DNA from 3 places in the Thermosediminibacter oceani DSM 16646 genome. Region 2 is predicted to be linked to each of the others. Evidence: riboswitches for the same ligand, from Rfam matches in the RefSeq annotation. Region 2 holds a riboswitch; each other region holds the start of a gene.
What was found. A riboswitch is a leader RNA that binds a small molecule or an ion and turns the genes downstream of it on or off. The one in region 2 is predicted to bind cyclic di-AMP.
Positions count from the first base shown of each region.

Region 1: linked by a shared signal. The riboswitch ahead of asnB (asparagine synthase B) and the one ahead of TOCE_RS01200 (NAD/NADP-dependent octopine/nopaline dehydrogenase family protein) in region 2 are both predicted to bind cyclic di-AMP.
Region 3: linked by a shared signal. The riboswitch ahead of TOCE_RS10660 (septal ring lytic transglycosylase RlpA family protein) and the one ahead of TOCE_RS01200 (NAD/NADP-dependent octopine/nopaline dehydrogenase family protein) in region 2 are both predicted to bind cyclic di-AMP.

Region 1 is NC_014377.1:605,550-610,325, forward strand. Features, by position in the region: gene istB (IS21-like element helper ATPase IstB) at 1-484, shown strand, start outside; partial or broken gene TOCE_RS03040 (DUF1538 domain-containing protein) at 556-963, shown strand; gene TOCE_RS03045 (DUF1538 domain-containing protein) at 960-1,718, shown strand; gene TOCE_RS12395 (P-II family nitrogen regulator) at 1,684-2,055, shown strand; gene TOCE_RS12400 (P-II family nitrogen regulator) at 2,039-2,377, shown strand; cyclic di-AMP (ydaO/yuaA leader) riboswitch at 2,441-2,613, shown strand; gene asnB (asparagine synthase B) at 2,687-4,183, shown strand; gene TOCE_RS03065 (hypothetical protein) at 4,403-4,776, shown strand, end outside.
Region 2 is NC_014377.1:223,720-228,495, reverse strand. Features, by position in the region: gene TOCE_RS01210 (YkoF family thiamine/hydroxymethylpyrimidine-binding protein) at 1-164, shown strand, start outside; gene TOCE_RS01205 (cobalamin B12-binding domain-containing protein) at 207-1,853, opposite strand; gene TOCE_RS01200 (NAD/NADP-dependent octopine/nopaline dehydrogenase family protein) at 1,853-2,986, opposite strand; cyclic di-AMP (ydaO/yuaA leader) riboswitch at 3,079-3,250, opposite strand; partial or broken gene TOCE_RS11810 (IS1182 family transposase) at 3,669-4,776, shown strand, end outside.
Region 3 is NC_014377.1:2,119,906-2,124,681, reverse strand. Features, by position in the region: gene TOCE_RS10680 (CarD family transcriptional regulator) at 1-21, shown strand, start outside; gene TOCE_RS10675 (PIN/TRAM domain-containing protein) at 162-1,244, shown strand; gene ispD (2-C-methyl-D-erythritol 4-phosphate cytidylyltransferase) at 1,260-1,958, shown strand; gene ispF (2-C-methyl-D-erythritol 2,4-cyclodiphosphate synthase) at 1,965-2,438, shown strand; cyclic di-AMP (ydaO/yuaA leader) riboswitch at 2,496-2,626, shown strand; gene TOCE_RS10660 (septal ring lytic transglycosylase RlpA family protein) at 2,629-3,102, shown strand; gene cysE (serine O-acetyltransferase) at 3,464-4,183, shown strand; gene cysS (cysteine--tRNA ligase) at 4,131-4,776, shown strand, end outside.

The DNA.
Region 1 (4,776 bases), 380 kb from region 2:
GGACCTAAAAGATTGCAAATTTCTCGAAGAAAAGAAAAACCTGATCCTTTACGGCAACGTGGGAACCGGCAAAACCCATCTTGCCACCGCCATCGGTGTGGAGGCCTGTAAAAAAGGCTACAACGTAAAGTTTTTCCGCACTGCAGCGCTGGTAAACCGGCTGGTGGAAGCCCGGAAGGGAGGTGAACTTTCCGGGTTACTGAAACAGCTTTCCAAACCAGATCTTCTGATCTGCGACGAATGGGGCTATGTTCCTTTGGACCGCGAAGGAGCGCAGCTACTTTTTCAGGTGATTTCGGACTGCTATGAACGTCGCAGTGTAGTAATTACCACTAACCTGGAATTCAGCCGCTGGGCGAGCATTTTCTACGATGAGCAGATGACAGCAGCAATGATTGACCGGCTAATACACCACAGTTACCTATTGATCTTTGATGGTCAAAGCTACCGGATGAGGCAATCACTCATGAGGCAATTAAGTTAACATAAAAATTCCCCACCGGTGCCTGGGGAAAAACCTTTGCAAAAATGGGGAATTTCCTCTTGCAAAAAACAGCTGAGCCCGATGTTCAGGTATTGGCAGCACAGGTTGATGCGGTCTCGGACGGAGCCATAAATAAGTTCATCATCGTAACGGCGGTGGCGTGTGGAGTGGGCATTTTCGTCTCTTTAGCCCTGCTTCGCATATTCTTAAGAATCCCAATCAATTATTTGCTGGTTATCGGATACGCTTTAGTATTTTTGCTGGCGCTGGTTACTGCACCGGAATTCGTAGCCGTATCCTTCGATGCCGGAGGAGTAACCACAGGTCCCATGACGGTGCCGTTTATACTCGCCCTCGGGGTGGGTGTGGCTTCGGTCACCGGGAAAAGGACATCGTCCAGCGATAGCTTTGGATTGATCGCCTTGGCATCCATAGGGCCGATTTTGGCAGTTTTATTATTGGGGGTGTTTTACAAATGATAAGCGCACTGTTTGAAGGTTTTTCCGCTGTATTGAGGGATGTTGCCGTCGCATTGACCCCCCTCGTCGTCGTGTTTGTCTTTTTTCAAATTTTTTTGTTAAAACTGCCGAAACGGCATTTAATAAAAATAGTCAAAGGGATCATACTGACGTTTGCGGGGCTTGCTCTATTCCTGCAGGGAGTGCACGTTGGTTTCTTACCCGTAGGCGAATTGATGGGTATGACTATAGGCTCGTTAGATTATAACTGGATTTTAATCCCTATTGGGTTTCTGATGGGATTCGCAGTTATTATGGCCGAGCCTGCAGTACAGGTTCTAGCCATAGAAGTTGAAAAAGCTTCCAGCGGGCATATTAATAAAAAAATAATGATTTATACCTTATGTATTGGCGTAGCATTTTCCGTTGCGCTGTCGATGATTAGAGTCCTTACAGGAATTTCACTCTGGTATTTTATCGTACCGGGATATATAATAGCATTGTTGATGACAAAATATGTCTCTTCCGAGTTTGTAGCTATCGCCTTTGATGCGGGAGGCGCGGCAACGGGGCCGATGACGGTCACGTTTATATTGTCGATGACCGTTGGAGTGGCAAAGCAGCTCGAAGGCAGAAATCCTCTGATGGATGGGTTCGGAATGGTTTCCCTTGTGGCTTTGACACCGATACTTTCAATTCTTATCCTTGGGGTTTTATACAGCAGGAAGGAGAAGCTCGGTGATGAAAGGCGGACTTACAGTGGACGAGAGTTTTAAACTCATCGTAACAATTGTAAATAAGGGTAAAGCAAGCAAGGTGGTTGGAGCCAGCAAAAGGGCTGGAGCTGAAGGTGGGACGATCCTTTTTGGAAGGGGGACCGCCAAAAGGTCTTTTCTTGATTTTCTGGGGATAAATTTTGCGCCGGAAAAGGAAATCATACTTACCCTTGTCAAAGAGGATAAGGTGAAAGATGTCCTGCAAGCGATTACGGATGAGGTAAAGCTGAATAAGCCTGGAAACGGGATAGGCTTTGTTATAAATATTAAAGAACTCCTAGGGGTTATTCATTTGTTGAAAAATGCAGGAGGGAATTTAAATGATAGAGGATTGTAATATTAAATTTGACCTAATTGTAACGATTGTAAATAAAGGCTTTGCGGAAGAAGTGGTTGAAGCCGCAAAAAAGGCCGGAGCCGAGGGCGGTACAATCATAGACGGGCGTGGAACGGGAATACATGAAAATGCAAAGCTGTTCGGCATACCGATCGAGCCGGAAAAAGAAATAGTTTTAACCTTGATTGACAGGACAAAAACGGAAAAGGTTTTGGAAGCTATTTCAAACGCTGCAGAGCTTGACAAGCCGGGCAAGGGTATAGCATTTGTTCTGGAAGTCGAAAAAACAGTAGGAATATACCATCTGATAAATAAAGGTTAGAACGTTATTTGACATTAGATTCTTTTGCTGTTATAATATAAGGCAAATTAAATAAAGTTGCTATAATCTAAATCGCTGAGTTCTTTCTATGGCCTAGCCATAGAAAGAAGCGGGGGACCCAACTTTATGGGGTGAATCTCCTTCTTAAGAGGGGCAAAACCCGTATTAAGAAGGGGTAGGGTTACCTCTTCAACCCGAACCCGTCAGCTAACCTCGTAAGCGTACCGAGAGGAGATTTATAGCTTAAATACTATTGCTAAAAAGCTATGAGTCTTCATAGCTTTTTATTTTTCTTCCGGAGGTGGTGTCATGTACAGGATAGCCGGGTGTCTGGGTGGTTGCGATACCGAAAAAGTGGACAATATGCTGGAAGGAATGTTAAAAGAGGGTTCTAATCAAAAAAAGTTATATACATCGAATAATGTTACTTTGGGCTGCAATAAATCAGCAATGAAAGATTTAGGCGACTTTAATCAACCCTTGTTCAACGAAGATCATACTATAGCCTTAGTTTTTGACGGAGAAATATATAATTACGATGAACTGAAAGCGTGGCTTTTGAGCAGAGGCCATGAATTTAAAACGGATTACGACGGTGAAGTATTGATCCATCTTTATGAAGAATTGGGCTCCGATATGGTGTCCAAACTTGATGGTGTATTTGCTTTTGCGATATCGGGTCCGGAGGGTTTTTTTGCAGCCAGAGATGTGTTGGGAGCTAGGCCCTTGTATTACAGTGAAGACAAGAGTGGAAAAATGTATTTTGCTTCTGAAATAAAAGCCTTATTGAATATAGCTGAAAATATAAGGGAATTTCCGAATGGTTATTATTATACCGATAAAGAGGGCTTTTTTCAGTATGATAGGATTTGTGCCGCAGAAGTAAAAGAATCGAATTTAGAAAAACTGGTGGATGATTTAGACAGGAGATTAAATGAAGCCGTGAAGAAAAGGCTGATGTCGGACAAACCCGTAGGTGTGTTTCTAAGCGGCGGCCTTGATTCCAGCCTTATCGCTGCAATTACAAGACAATACGTCAAAGGAGAGCTTCACTCTTTTGCGGTGGGCGTAAAAGGTTCCGATGATCTATATTATTCGCAAATGGTTTCCGATTTCTTGGGTACAACTCACCATGTTGAAGAATATAGTAAAGAAGATGTCATAGATATTTTGCCGGACGTGATCTACCATTTAGAGTCCTTTGATCCCGCCCTGGTAAGGGGCTCGGTGGCGACGTATTTTGCCGCCCGCCTTGCCAGCCGGTACGTGCAGGTAGTTTTAATCGGCGAGGGCGCCGATGAACTTTTTGGCGGATACGAATATCTAAAGGCGCCTTCAGTTACTAATTTAACGGAGGAACTCCTTACTTTGATAAACAGCCTGCATAATACGGGGTTTCAAAGAGTAGAACGCATCACCGCAGCCCACTCGATTAAAGCAAGGGCGCCGTTCCTCGACAGGGAAGTTATAAATTACGCTTTTTCTCTAGATGAAAAGTATAAGATATATGGAGAAGAAAAGATTGAAAAGTGGATTGTGCGCAAAGTTGCTGAAAGGTACCTGCCTAAAGAGATAGCATGGAGAAAGAAGGCCAAATTTGCACACGGAACGGGAACCAGCGGAATATTATCCGAATGGGTAAAAAACGATGAAGTCGTGAAAGAGGCGATAGATACTGATTTAGCCAAAATACCCAGCCGGGAAGAAAGGGTTTACTTCAGCATCTTTAAAAAGCATTTCCCTAATTTGAAAAACTTGGAGTTAATAGGAAGGACAAGAAGTATAGTTCCTAAAGAAATAGTCTAGGTAAATGGAGTGGGAGCAGGCATGCTCCCACTTAGTGTTTGTTGGAGTATATCATAAACAGAGGTCCGATTCTTGGGTAAATTACATAGCTATATTTATAGATACCGCAGACCTTTAATCATGTTATAATAATTAAGGAAATTTAAACAATAAAGCCATTACGGCCTTTATCATTAGCTAAATTTTCTTTTAGCGCTTTAAAAAAAAGGGTGATTCGCCTTGGAACGTTTTGCGGAGAGATTTTTACCTTTTTTAGCTCTCCTATATTTAGCAATCCTACTCTTGGTTCTAATTATCGGAAGGTCGTATTTTAATGTGTTAGTAACTCCGGAACATGAATATGAGAGATTCTCCTTTCTGCTGAACCTTGAGTATAAAGATTTTCTCTTAATGGCTGGCGGAATCCTGGCAGTAATTACTATCTTATTAGGTTTTTTTATCTCAGAATTTAATGTCCTTTGTGGTGTTGTAATGCTCGTGGTTTTGTTTATGATTAATTTTCTGGTTCTTTACTTTTTGCCGGTTTATTACTTTCCCGGAGGGGATATGCATGCAGTAGGGATAGCGGTACTTCTTTATTGGCCGTTGTATTT
Region 2 (4,776 bases):
CCATTAAAGACAAGGGCGTCACCTGCCAGGTGGGAACCATAAGCACATATATATCCGGCCCGCCCGAGAAGGTATGGGAGTGCATACGCACCCTCTACGATGCAGCATCCGCCAGGTCAAAAGAGCTGTCTATGGTGGTCACCATTTCAAACTCCCAGGAATAATAAAATTAAAAAGCCGACCCCCTCAAAGGTCGGCTTTTTAATTCAGCTTACGGTTATCTCTGCCCTTTTAAAAATTTTCTCTATCCTTTCCGTTTCGGTAAGCACCCGGTTTTCCTCGGGGTCGTAGGCGTAAAGGGCTCCGTCAACGAGCCTGGTAACCAGTTTTCCGCAGGCCGCCGGGTTGCCCTTAAGATGCGGCGCATCCAGGATACCCAATTCGACTGCTCTTGCGATTGTATCCGGGTCGGTCCAGGGATCTTCCGCCCCCGGGTTAAGCCGTTTTATGGCTTCCAGCGTAATCATGGCCTCATCTACGAGCTGTTTTTTCCGCTCCTGTACCACCGGGTCGTTTACCAAATCCGGAAGGCCCAGGAAGGCGTTGCGTATAACGCCTCGCACTATCTTGCAGCTCTCGATTATGTCTTCGGCGGTGGCTGCGTGATGGGCCTCGCAGAAACCAACCACGTGGTATATGTGAGGCTTTATCGCCATAGCAAGATACGCCGACGACGCCAGCTGCCCCTTCGCCTGGGCCAGGTCACCCGGGAAGCTGGCAAGGCCGGCCCTTGCCTGGCGGTAAACCCTAAAGTTTTCATCCTGCAGCGATTCTATCAGCTCGATCTTGGCCAGCATCTTTGCCAGGTCCATCCGCGGAGAAAGGGACGGCGGCACGTTAAACATGTACTGGGCAATGTAGTGCTTTACACCCATCTTCTTGGCATTGTAAGCCGCCAGGAAGGCGGTCGCGACGCCTACGGTATCGTGGGCGTCCCTGAGGCTCCAGTGGTGGGATTCGTTAACTTCCACCGGAATTCCCCTTTCTCCGTGCCACTTCATCACCTGCTGGTTTTCCCTTATGGAATCCCTAAGTAACCTCGGCCCCCGCTTATCCAGCACGTTGTACCAGCACAGCGGCACGGCACACCAGGCATTTTTAATTGTCTCATTTAATAGTTCCGCAAACTCTATCAAATGGCTGGTACCGCTGTAGCAGCGAAGCAGCGGGTAATTTCCGCGGCGGGAAGCCCGGTAAAGGGCCAGGAAGTCCTCCCTAGAACGGACCGGCACACCCCCGGCTCCATCGAGCCTCCGGTCCATTTTGTCCTGCTCGAAGAAGTACTCCTGGGCGTTCTGATCCGGTGCAATGGAAATCACGTCAAGTACCTTTGCCTCCGCGACCTTTTCGATGGCCTCTATCGTAGCCTCAAGAGAAGGTAGGCCCAGGTGGTGTCTCAGGATGGGGTAAGGGTACTTGGATTCGATGCGCGATATCAGGTCTTCGGGGTAAGTCTCCTCGGTGGAACGCCTATAGCCTTTAAGGAATCCGATAACCTCGTCTATATCCTCCAGGCCGTTGAAAATCTTCGTAAAAATGCCACTTTCTTCCGCAACCTTCGCTGTGGGTTCAGTGCCTCCGAAAATCCACTTAATCCCCGAGTCAAGACCATGGGCTTTAATTTTTTCCTTCAGTTCCTTCAGCACTTCCCTCAGCGGCTCCGGAGTAAGCCGGTAACCTACACCCACGTAATCGGGCATTCTTTCCTTAACCGCAGCGATCAATTCGTCTATGGAAACGGCCGCACCCAAAAACTCGACCTCATATCCTTCCCGTTCGGCCAGTGAGAGAAAGTTCATAACACCCGCTACGTGCACGCAGCTGCCGATGGTCGCCCCAAGAATCCTTTTCATCACGCCACCACCTCCTCTTCGGTACGTTTAATCTCGAGGTAACCGTTTTGGGCAAATTCGTGGATTTCCGCCGGGCTCAAGCCCGCCAGCCCGAGCTTGTCGACGGTCCTGCCCTGTTCCCAGAAATTCACTCCGGTCATCATATTGGCAAGGCGGATTATCGTATCTATTGCCGGGGTCTCGATGCCCAGATTTTTGGCCAGTGATGAAATGGGAACGAGACTAAAAGGCACGTCTTCGTAAATGTACCGGGTCTTAAGATCCTTCGGCGCCGTGAGGCCCTTGTACGCCGGATTGTTCTGTATGGCTTCGTATATGGAGTTCCCGCGGGCGCCGTAGGAATCCTCCAACCACTGCATCGCCGATATCGCCTTTACGCCCAGGGCTCTTGCTACTTTCATTCTTTCGGCATCGAGCTTTTCCAGCATCTGACCTATACTCGGGGTTATTCCCTCCAGGTAATATTCAAATGTCTGGCCCCTTTCTATATGGCCGCTGTTTAAGAGCGTAGGAGCAGGGTGGAATATCGCACCGAAATTGTTGAGGCTGGTTTCCATAACGTCTCTGGCGGGTTTGAACTGCGGATAGGCTGCGGATAAAAGACGTATCACCATCCACGTCTTCTTCGCCGGAATAGCGGACAGCTTGACTTCGTTCTTCACGCTGAATATCTTGGCACTGCTGGGCCCCGTAGCCCTGCAGGCGTATATGAAAGTCTGCGCCTCGGCAACTATCACATTTTTCGTGCACCCGGACTTTCGCAGGGTCTCGTAAACTTCCAGCGCTCCGCAGGTACGGCCGGGGTTCAACACGATGATCTGATCGTCCTTAATGTAAGGCGCCATCTGCTCCGCCAGCTCCCTATGGGCAGTGGCGGGAGTGGTGACCATTATGATATCCGAACCATCTATCGCTTCTCTTATGTCGGTGGTGACCACGGAAAGCCTGCCCTCGCCTTCCACGGCGCCGGTCAAATGTATTTTTGGGTCTTTTATCAATTCCCTTATCTTTTCTTCGGACCTGTTGTAAAGGTTAACCGTAAAGCCCATCAACCCCAAATACCCTGCCATGGCAAGGCCGCCGTTACCCGCCCCTATTACAGTATAACGCACCTCTTCCGGCCTCTTAATCATCGATATTCCCCCTTTCTTCCGGTTTTAAGGCAAAATTAAAAGCTATGGAGGACCATAGCTTTAATCGGGCTAATACTACCCTCATGCTACAAACCTCCTCTTTCCACGCTTACGAGGTTAGCTGACGGGTTCGGGTTGAAGAGGTAACCCTACTCCTCATAATAGGGTCTCATTCCCTATTATGAAGGAGATTCACCCCAAGTGTTGGGTCCCCCGCTTCTTTCTATGGGGTAGGCCATAGAAAGAACTCAGCGTTCAAGATTATAGCATTCTTTTTTATTGTAAGGAAAATTATATCAAAATTAGATTTCTGTGTCAACCGGGTTACTCAAAATATTTTTAGCAATATATTTTATTTTATGATAATGTCATTTTATGACTATTTTTCCCTTTTATGGCAATGAGTTCTAGGCCATTCAAAAAGAGAACCAGCCTTCCATTCCACCCCGGGCAACTATAAACGTTTTCAATAGTAATATAACAGTTGTGCGGGTGGAATACAACGGAAAATATATGAAACCGTACCATTTGTTAGCCTTTACAGAAAAGAGGATGCAAAAGCATCCTCTTCAGACTGTCGACAAAGTAACTGTCGACAGTCTTTTTTTGCAAAAGCTAGTACAAAAATCATCAGCTTTTTAGTAAAATTAAAGAAGATACAAAAATATTGTGGGGCGATGAAATGTTAACGAAGAAAAATCGAGAAATAATAGAGCAGGTAGAATTAGTAAGCATCGATAGCTTAGTACCTCAAGACCATCTCCTTAGGGCAGTAGAAGAAAGCATCGACTTTAATTTCATTTATGATGAAGTAAAAGACCTATATAGCGAAAATACAGGAAGACCTAGTATTGACCCGGTAGTGTTAATTAAGCTACTCATGCTCCAAGCATTGTATGGAATCCGCTCCATGCGCCAAACCATCAGAGAAGTAGAAGTCAATGTAGCTTACCGTTGGTTTTTAGGCTATGGATTACAAGAAAAAATACCTCACTTTTCAACTTTTGGAAAAAACTATGAACGGCGGTTTAAGGAAAGTGATCTATTTGAAAAGATATTCGAGCGGGTGTTGATGGAAGCAATAGAATGCGGGTTTGTTAAAACAGATGCAGTATTTATCGATGCTACTCACATAAAAGCCAGTGCCAATAAGAATAAATATATCGAGAAAGTCGCTAAGCAACGGACTCAAAAATATAAGGAAGAACTTTTAAAAGAAATCAACGCCGAACGGGAAGCAAACGGTAAAAAGCCCTTTGAAGAAGAAGATGATGATGACGATAACAACAAAGGAGAAAATAGCTCTAAAAAAGTCAGGGTAAGCACCACAGATCCTGAAAGTGGGATGTTTCAAAAAGGGGAAAAAGAGCGCTGCTTTGCCTACACAGCTTCTGTAGCCTGTGACCGGAACAACTTTTGTCCTTGGTGTCAAAATAGCACCTGGAAATGTTCATGACAGCCAGGTATTCTCCGATTTATTTCAAGAAGTAAACGATAAATTTTCTAAAATAGAGGCGGTAGTGGTTGATGCAGGCTACAAAACCCCCGGGATATGCAGAGAAATCATTGAGGCAGGAGCGCTTCCCGTTATGCCCTACAAGAGGCCGATGACCAAAGATGGCTACTTTAAAAAACGCGAATACGTCTATGACGAATATTATGATTGTTACATATGCCCCAACAACCAAATATTAGAATACAGCACCACCAACCGGGCGGGATACCGGGAATATAGGAGCAACCCCCAAATATGCTGTAAATGTCCCATGCGCCTACAGTGCACCAAAAGT
Region 3 (4,776 bases), 380 kb from region 2:
ATAGAAAATGCGTTAGGATAAGGGCGTTCTTTTTATACCTCCAATTTATGGTAGGTTTTTCTATCCTAATATGGATTTAAGAATAAATATATTATATAATGTGATGTAAGGAAAAACTGGGCTAAAAATCGGCAATACTTTATATAGGAGGTGATAACACAGTGATACACAGAATCATACGTGCTACTCTTACCCTCTTAGGCCTGGCTTTAGGGTATGAAATGACGGTGCTGTTGTTTCGCCTGAACGATTTTCTGAAACTTGCTATTATAAGCGAACCCACCGTTATTGCCGGAAAGGTCATAGGTGCTTTGGTTTTCGCAATAATATTCTATTTATTAAGTCCGAGATTCATATTATGGGGAACAAAGACCAGGGAATGGTTGGAAAGCAAGCTGCAGAAAACTCCGATGCGGGATATACTATACGGGTTTCTGGGCCTACTTATGGGACTTATAATCGCCAACCTGTTTTCAAGGGCGCTGCTCAGCATCCCGTGGATTGGGCCTTACCTTCTCGTGGTGGCCAACGTTGTGCTGGGCTACCTCGGAGCCAGTGTAGCAATAAAGAAACGGGAGGAGCTCTCGGCCCTCATACCCATACCTACCGTACAGAAAAAGCAACCCGCGGCGGCTGCGCCTAACCGGCTAAAGCCCAAGATACTGGATACCAGCGTCATAATCGACGGCCGCATAGCCGATATATGCAAGACCGGTTTTCTGGAAGGACCCATCGTAGTACCTGGTTTCGTGCTGGAGGAACTCAGACATATAGCCGACTCTTCCGATGTGCTCAAGAGGAACCGCGGGCGCAGAGGGCTCGATATACTGAACAGGATGCAGAAGGAAATGAAAATAGACGTAAAGATTTACGAAGGAGATTTTGAGGACATATCCGAGGTGGACAGCAAATTAGTCAAACTCGCTCAGATACTCGACGGTAAAATAATAACCAACGATTTCAACCTGAACAAGGTTGCCGAACTCCATAATGTTCCCGTCTTAAACATAAACGAGCTGGCAAACGCGGTAAAACCCGTAGTACTCCCGGGAGAAGAGATGGTGGTGCAGGTCATTAAAGACGGAAAGGAATCGGGCCAGGGGGTCGCTTATCTCGACGACGGCACAATGATAGTCGTCGATGGAGGTAAAAAGCACATAGGCGAAACCATAGGGGTCATGGTTACCAGTGTGCTGCAGACCGCTGCTGGCAGGATGATCTTCGCCAAGCCGAAATCGATGTAGTACGGGGTGACTTTGATGAAAATTGCGGCGGTGATTGCAGCCGGCGGCAGGGGCAGGCGCATGAACTCTACCTTGAGCAAGCAGTTTCTGATGCTGAAAGGCCGCCCCATTCTCTACTATACCCTCAGTACTTTTGAGAGCCTGGAGGAAATTGGGGAAATAATCCTGGTGGTAGGTCCTTCCGATATTTTTTTGGCCGAACAGGAGGTACTTATCCCTTATTGTTTTAAAAAAGTCAAACTTGTAGAGGGAGGACGGGAACGACAGGACTCCGTTTACAACGGTTTGAGGAGCTGCTCTCCTCAAACCGATATTGTTGTTATACACGATGGTGTGCGGCCTTTCGTGACGAAAACGATGATAAAAAACAGTATCGAAGCTGCTGTAAAATACAGGGCCGTCGGCGTAGGGGTGCCGGTAAAGGACACCATAAAGGTTGTGGACAAGGGGCTCATAATAAATACTCCCGCGAGGAGCACCCTCTGGGCCATCCAGACCCCCCAGACTTTTGAATACAATCTGATTCTGAGAGCCCACGAAGAAGCAAGAAAAAGCGGGTTTTACGGCACCGATGATACGGTTCTGGTGGAACGGCTGGGGTATCCGGTCAGGATGATCGAAGGCGCTTACGAAAACATAAAAATAACTACCCCGGAGGACATGATTGTGGCCGAAGCCTTCATGAACATGGGCTACGGCGATTTCAAGAGGTGATGAAGGATGCGTGTAGGAATAGGTTACGACGCCCACCGCCTGGTGGAGGGAAGAAGGCTCGTGCTGGGCGGTGTGGTAATCCCCTTTGAAAAAGGCCTGCTGGGCCATTCCGATGCGGACGTGCTGGTTCACGCTATTAACGATGCGCTGCTGGGGGCCGCTGCTCTCGGAGACATCGGCACCCACTTCCCCGACACCGATCCCAAATACAAAGACATAAGCAGCATCCTGCTCCTTAAAAAGGTGGGAGAGCTGCTGAAGCGGGAGGGCTTCGGGGTGGTGAACATAGACTCGGTAATATGCGCCGAAAAGCCAAAGCTTTCGCCCTTCATAGAAAAGATGCGGCAGAACATAGCGGAGGCGCTGAATATAGCGAAAGAAAAGGTGAGCGTGAAGGCGACCACAACGGAAGGTATGGGCTTTGAGGGTAGGGGGGAAGGTATTTCAGCCCAGGCTATATGCTTGATTAAAAAATTGTAGAAATGGGAATAAATAAAAGTGAGGATTGAAAACCTCACTTTTTTATTTTGCCTATAAATCTACAGTACGCCGAATTTCGCGAAAAGCGAATACGGGGGAACCAGTTTTTGGGGTGAATCCCGAAAGGGAGGGGCTACCTTTCGGCCCTAACCCGTCAGCTAACCCCGGAGGCGGAGAAAGGAGGGGTAAATTGGCCGGGAAATTTGCCGCGGCTATAATCGCAGCCCTGCTAATGGTTTTTACTGTGGGGCCTGTAAAGGGGAGCGAGACGGCGGCCATGCCTGTCGTTAACGTTAAGTCAAGGCCTGTATGCTATTCGGCCGTGCGGGAAAAGAGTGCGGTCGAAAGGCAGGTAAGTAAGCTGCCGTCGCGCAAAAAGGTGTTTACGGGCAAGGCTTCCTGGTACGGGCCGGGTTTTCACGGCAAAAGGACGGCCAGCGGCCAGGTGTTCAACCAGGAATCGCTAACAGCGGCTCACAGGTACCTGCCTTTTGGAACCAGGGTAAAAGTTACCAATCTGGAAAACGGCAAAAGCGTAGCGGTAGTTATAAATGACCGAGGCCCTTACGTAAAAGGCCGCCACATTGACCTTTCCAAAAAAGCTGCGGAAATGCTCGGAATGATAGAAAGCGGCGTCGTGCCCGTGATGATAGAAATTGAGTAAACCCCACCATTTAAGGTGGGGTTTTAACGTGAAAGGGGAATTGGAATTCCCTTGACTTTAGTCGGAAATTCTATTATCATAAATATAAAAATCAATACGAAAAAACTGTGATGGGGATCGTAGGCCCGAAATCCCTTACAGAGAGAAACCGCCGGCGGCTGAGAGCGGTTTTAAGGAAAGGCGGGACCGAAATTGCACCCCGGAGTTCAGGCCTTGAAATAAAGTAGAGGCCTGCGGCTTAGGCCGTTATCTAAAAGAGCTAAAAATCAGAGTGGGACCGCGGGCCTTTCGCCTCTGCAGAGGTGAAGGGCCTTTTTATTTACACCTAAACAAGCACCAAGAATGAAAGGAGGCAAAAGCAATGTCGTTTTTAAAGACTATCAGGGATGACATAAAAGTGGTGTTCGAGCGGGATCCGGCAGTGAAGAGCGTACTGGAGGTAATACTGTGCTATCCCGGGTTTCACGCCATCCTGATGCACCGCATAGCTCATTTCTTTTATAACAGAAAGCTTTTCCTTATAGCCAGGATCATATCCCAGGTGGCAAGGTTTTTAACGGGCATCGAGATTCACCCCGGTGCTAAAATAGGAAAGGGGTTTTTCATAGACCACGGTATGGGTGTCGTCATCGGCGAGACCACGGAAATAGGCGACAACGTCACCCTTTACCAGGGAGTTACCCTGGGAGGCACCGGCAAGGAGAAGGGCAAAAGACACCCAACCCTTGGTAATAATATAGTCGTAGGTGCCGGGGCCAAAGTCCTGGGCCCGATAAAGATCGGCGACAACTGCAAGATCGGCGCCGGTGCGGTAGTTTTAAAGGATGTACCGCCCAATTGCACCGTGGTGGGTGTGCCCGGGAAGGCCGTCGTAAGGAAGAAAATCGATTTTGCAAGAGAAGACTTTACGAAAGTCGACCTGGACCATCACCTGCTGCCGGACCCGGTGGCCGACATGATGAGAAGCTTGCAGAGAAAGCTGGAAGAACTGGAGAAAAAGATCGACTGGCTTGAGAGGAGGGTGAAGGATGAGGATCTACAACACCCTGACGAGAAGGAAAGAGGAGTTCATACCGCTTAACGGCAACAAAGTGACCATTTACACCTGCGGCCCCACGGTTTACGACTTTTTTCACGTGGGGAACGCCCGGGTGTTCATAACTTTTGATGTTATAAGGAATTATTTAAAGTATAAGGGTTATGAGGTGAAGTTCGTGCAGAACTTCACCGATATAGACGACAAGATGATAAAGAGAGCCAACGAAGAAGGCGTTACGGTCAAAGAGCTGGGGGACAGGTTTATCAAAGAATACTTCAAAGACGCTGACGCTCTCAACATAAAAAGGGCCGACGTGCACCCCAGGGCCACCGAGCACATCGAGGATATCATCGAATTCATAAAGGTTCTTATCGAAAAGGGTTACGCTTACGAGGTGGGAGGGGACGTTTACTTCGCCGCCAGGAAATTCCCGGGTTACGGCAAGCTTTCCGGGCAGAACCTGGAGGAACTGGAGGCCGGAGCCAGGGTGGAGCCCGGAGAGAAAAAGAAGGACCCGATAGATTTCGCCCTCTGGAAAGCCAAAAAGCCGGGGGAGCCTTCCTGGCCCAGCCCATGGGGCGAGGGAAGGCCCGGGTGGCACATCGAGTGCTCGGCAATGGCCATGAAACACCTGG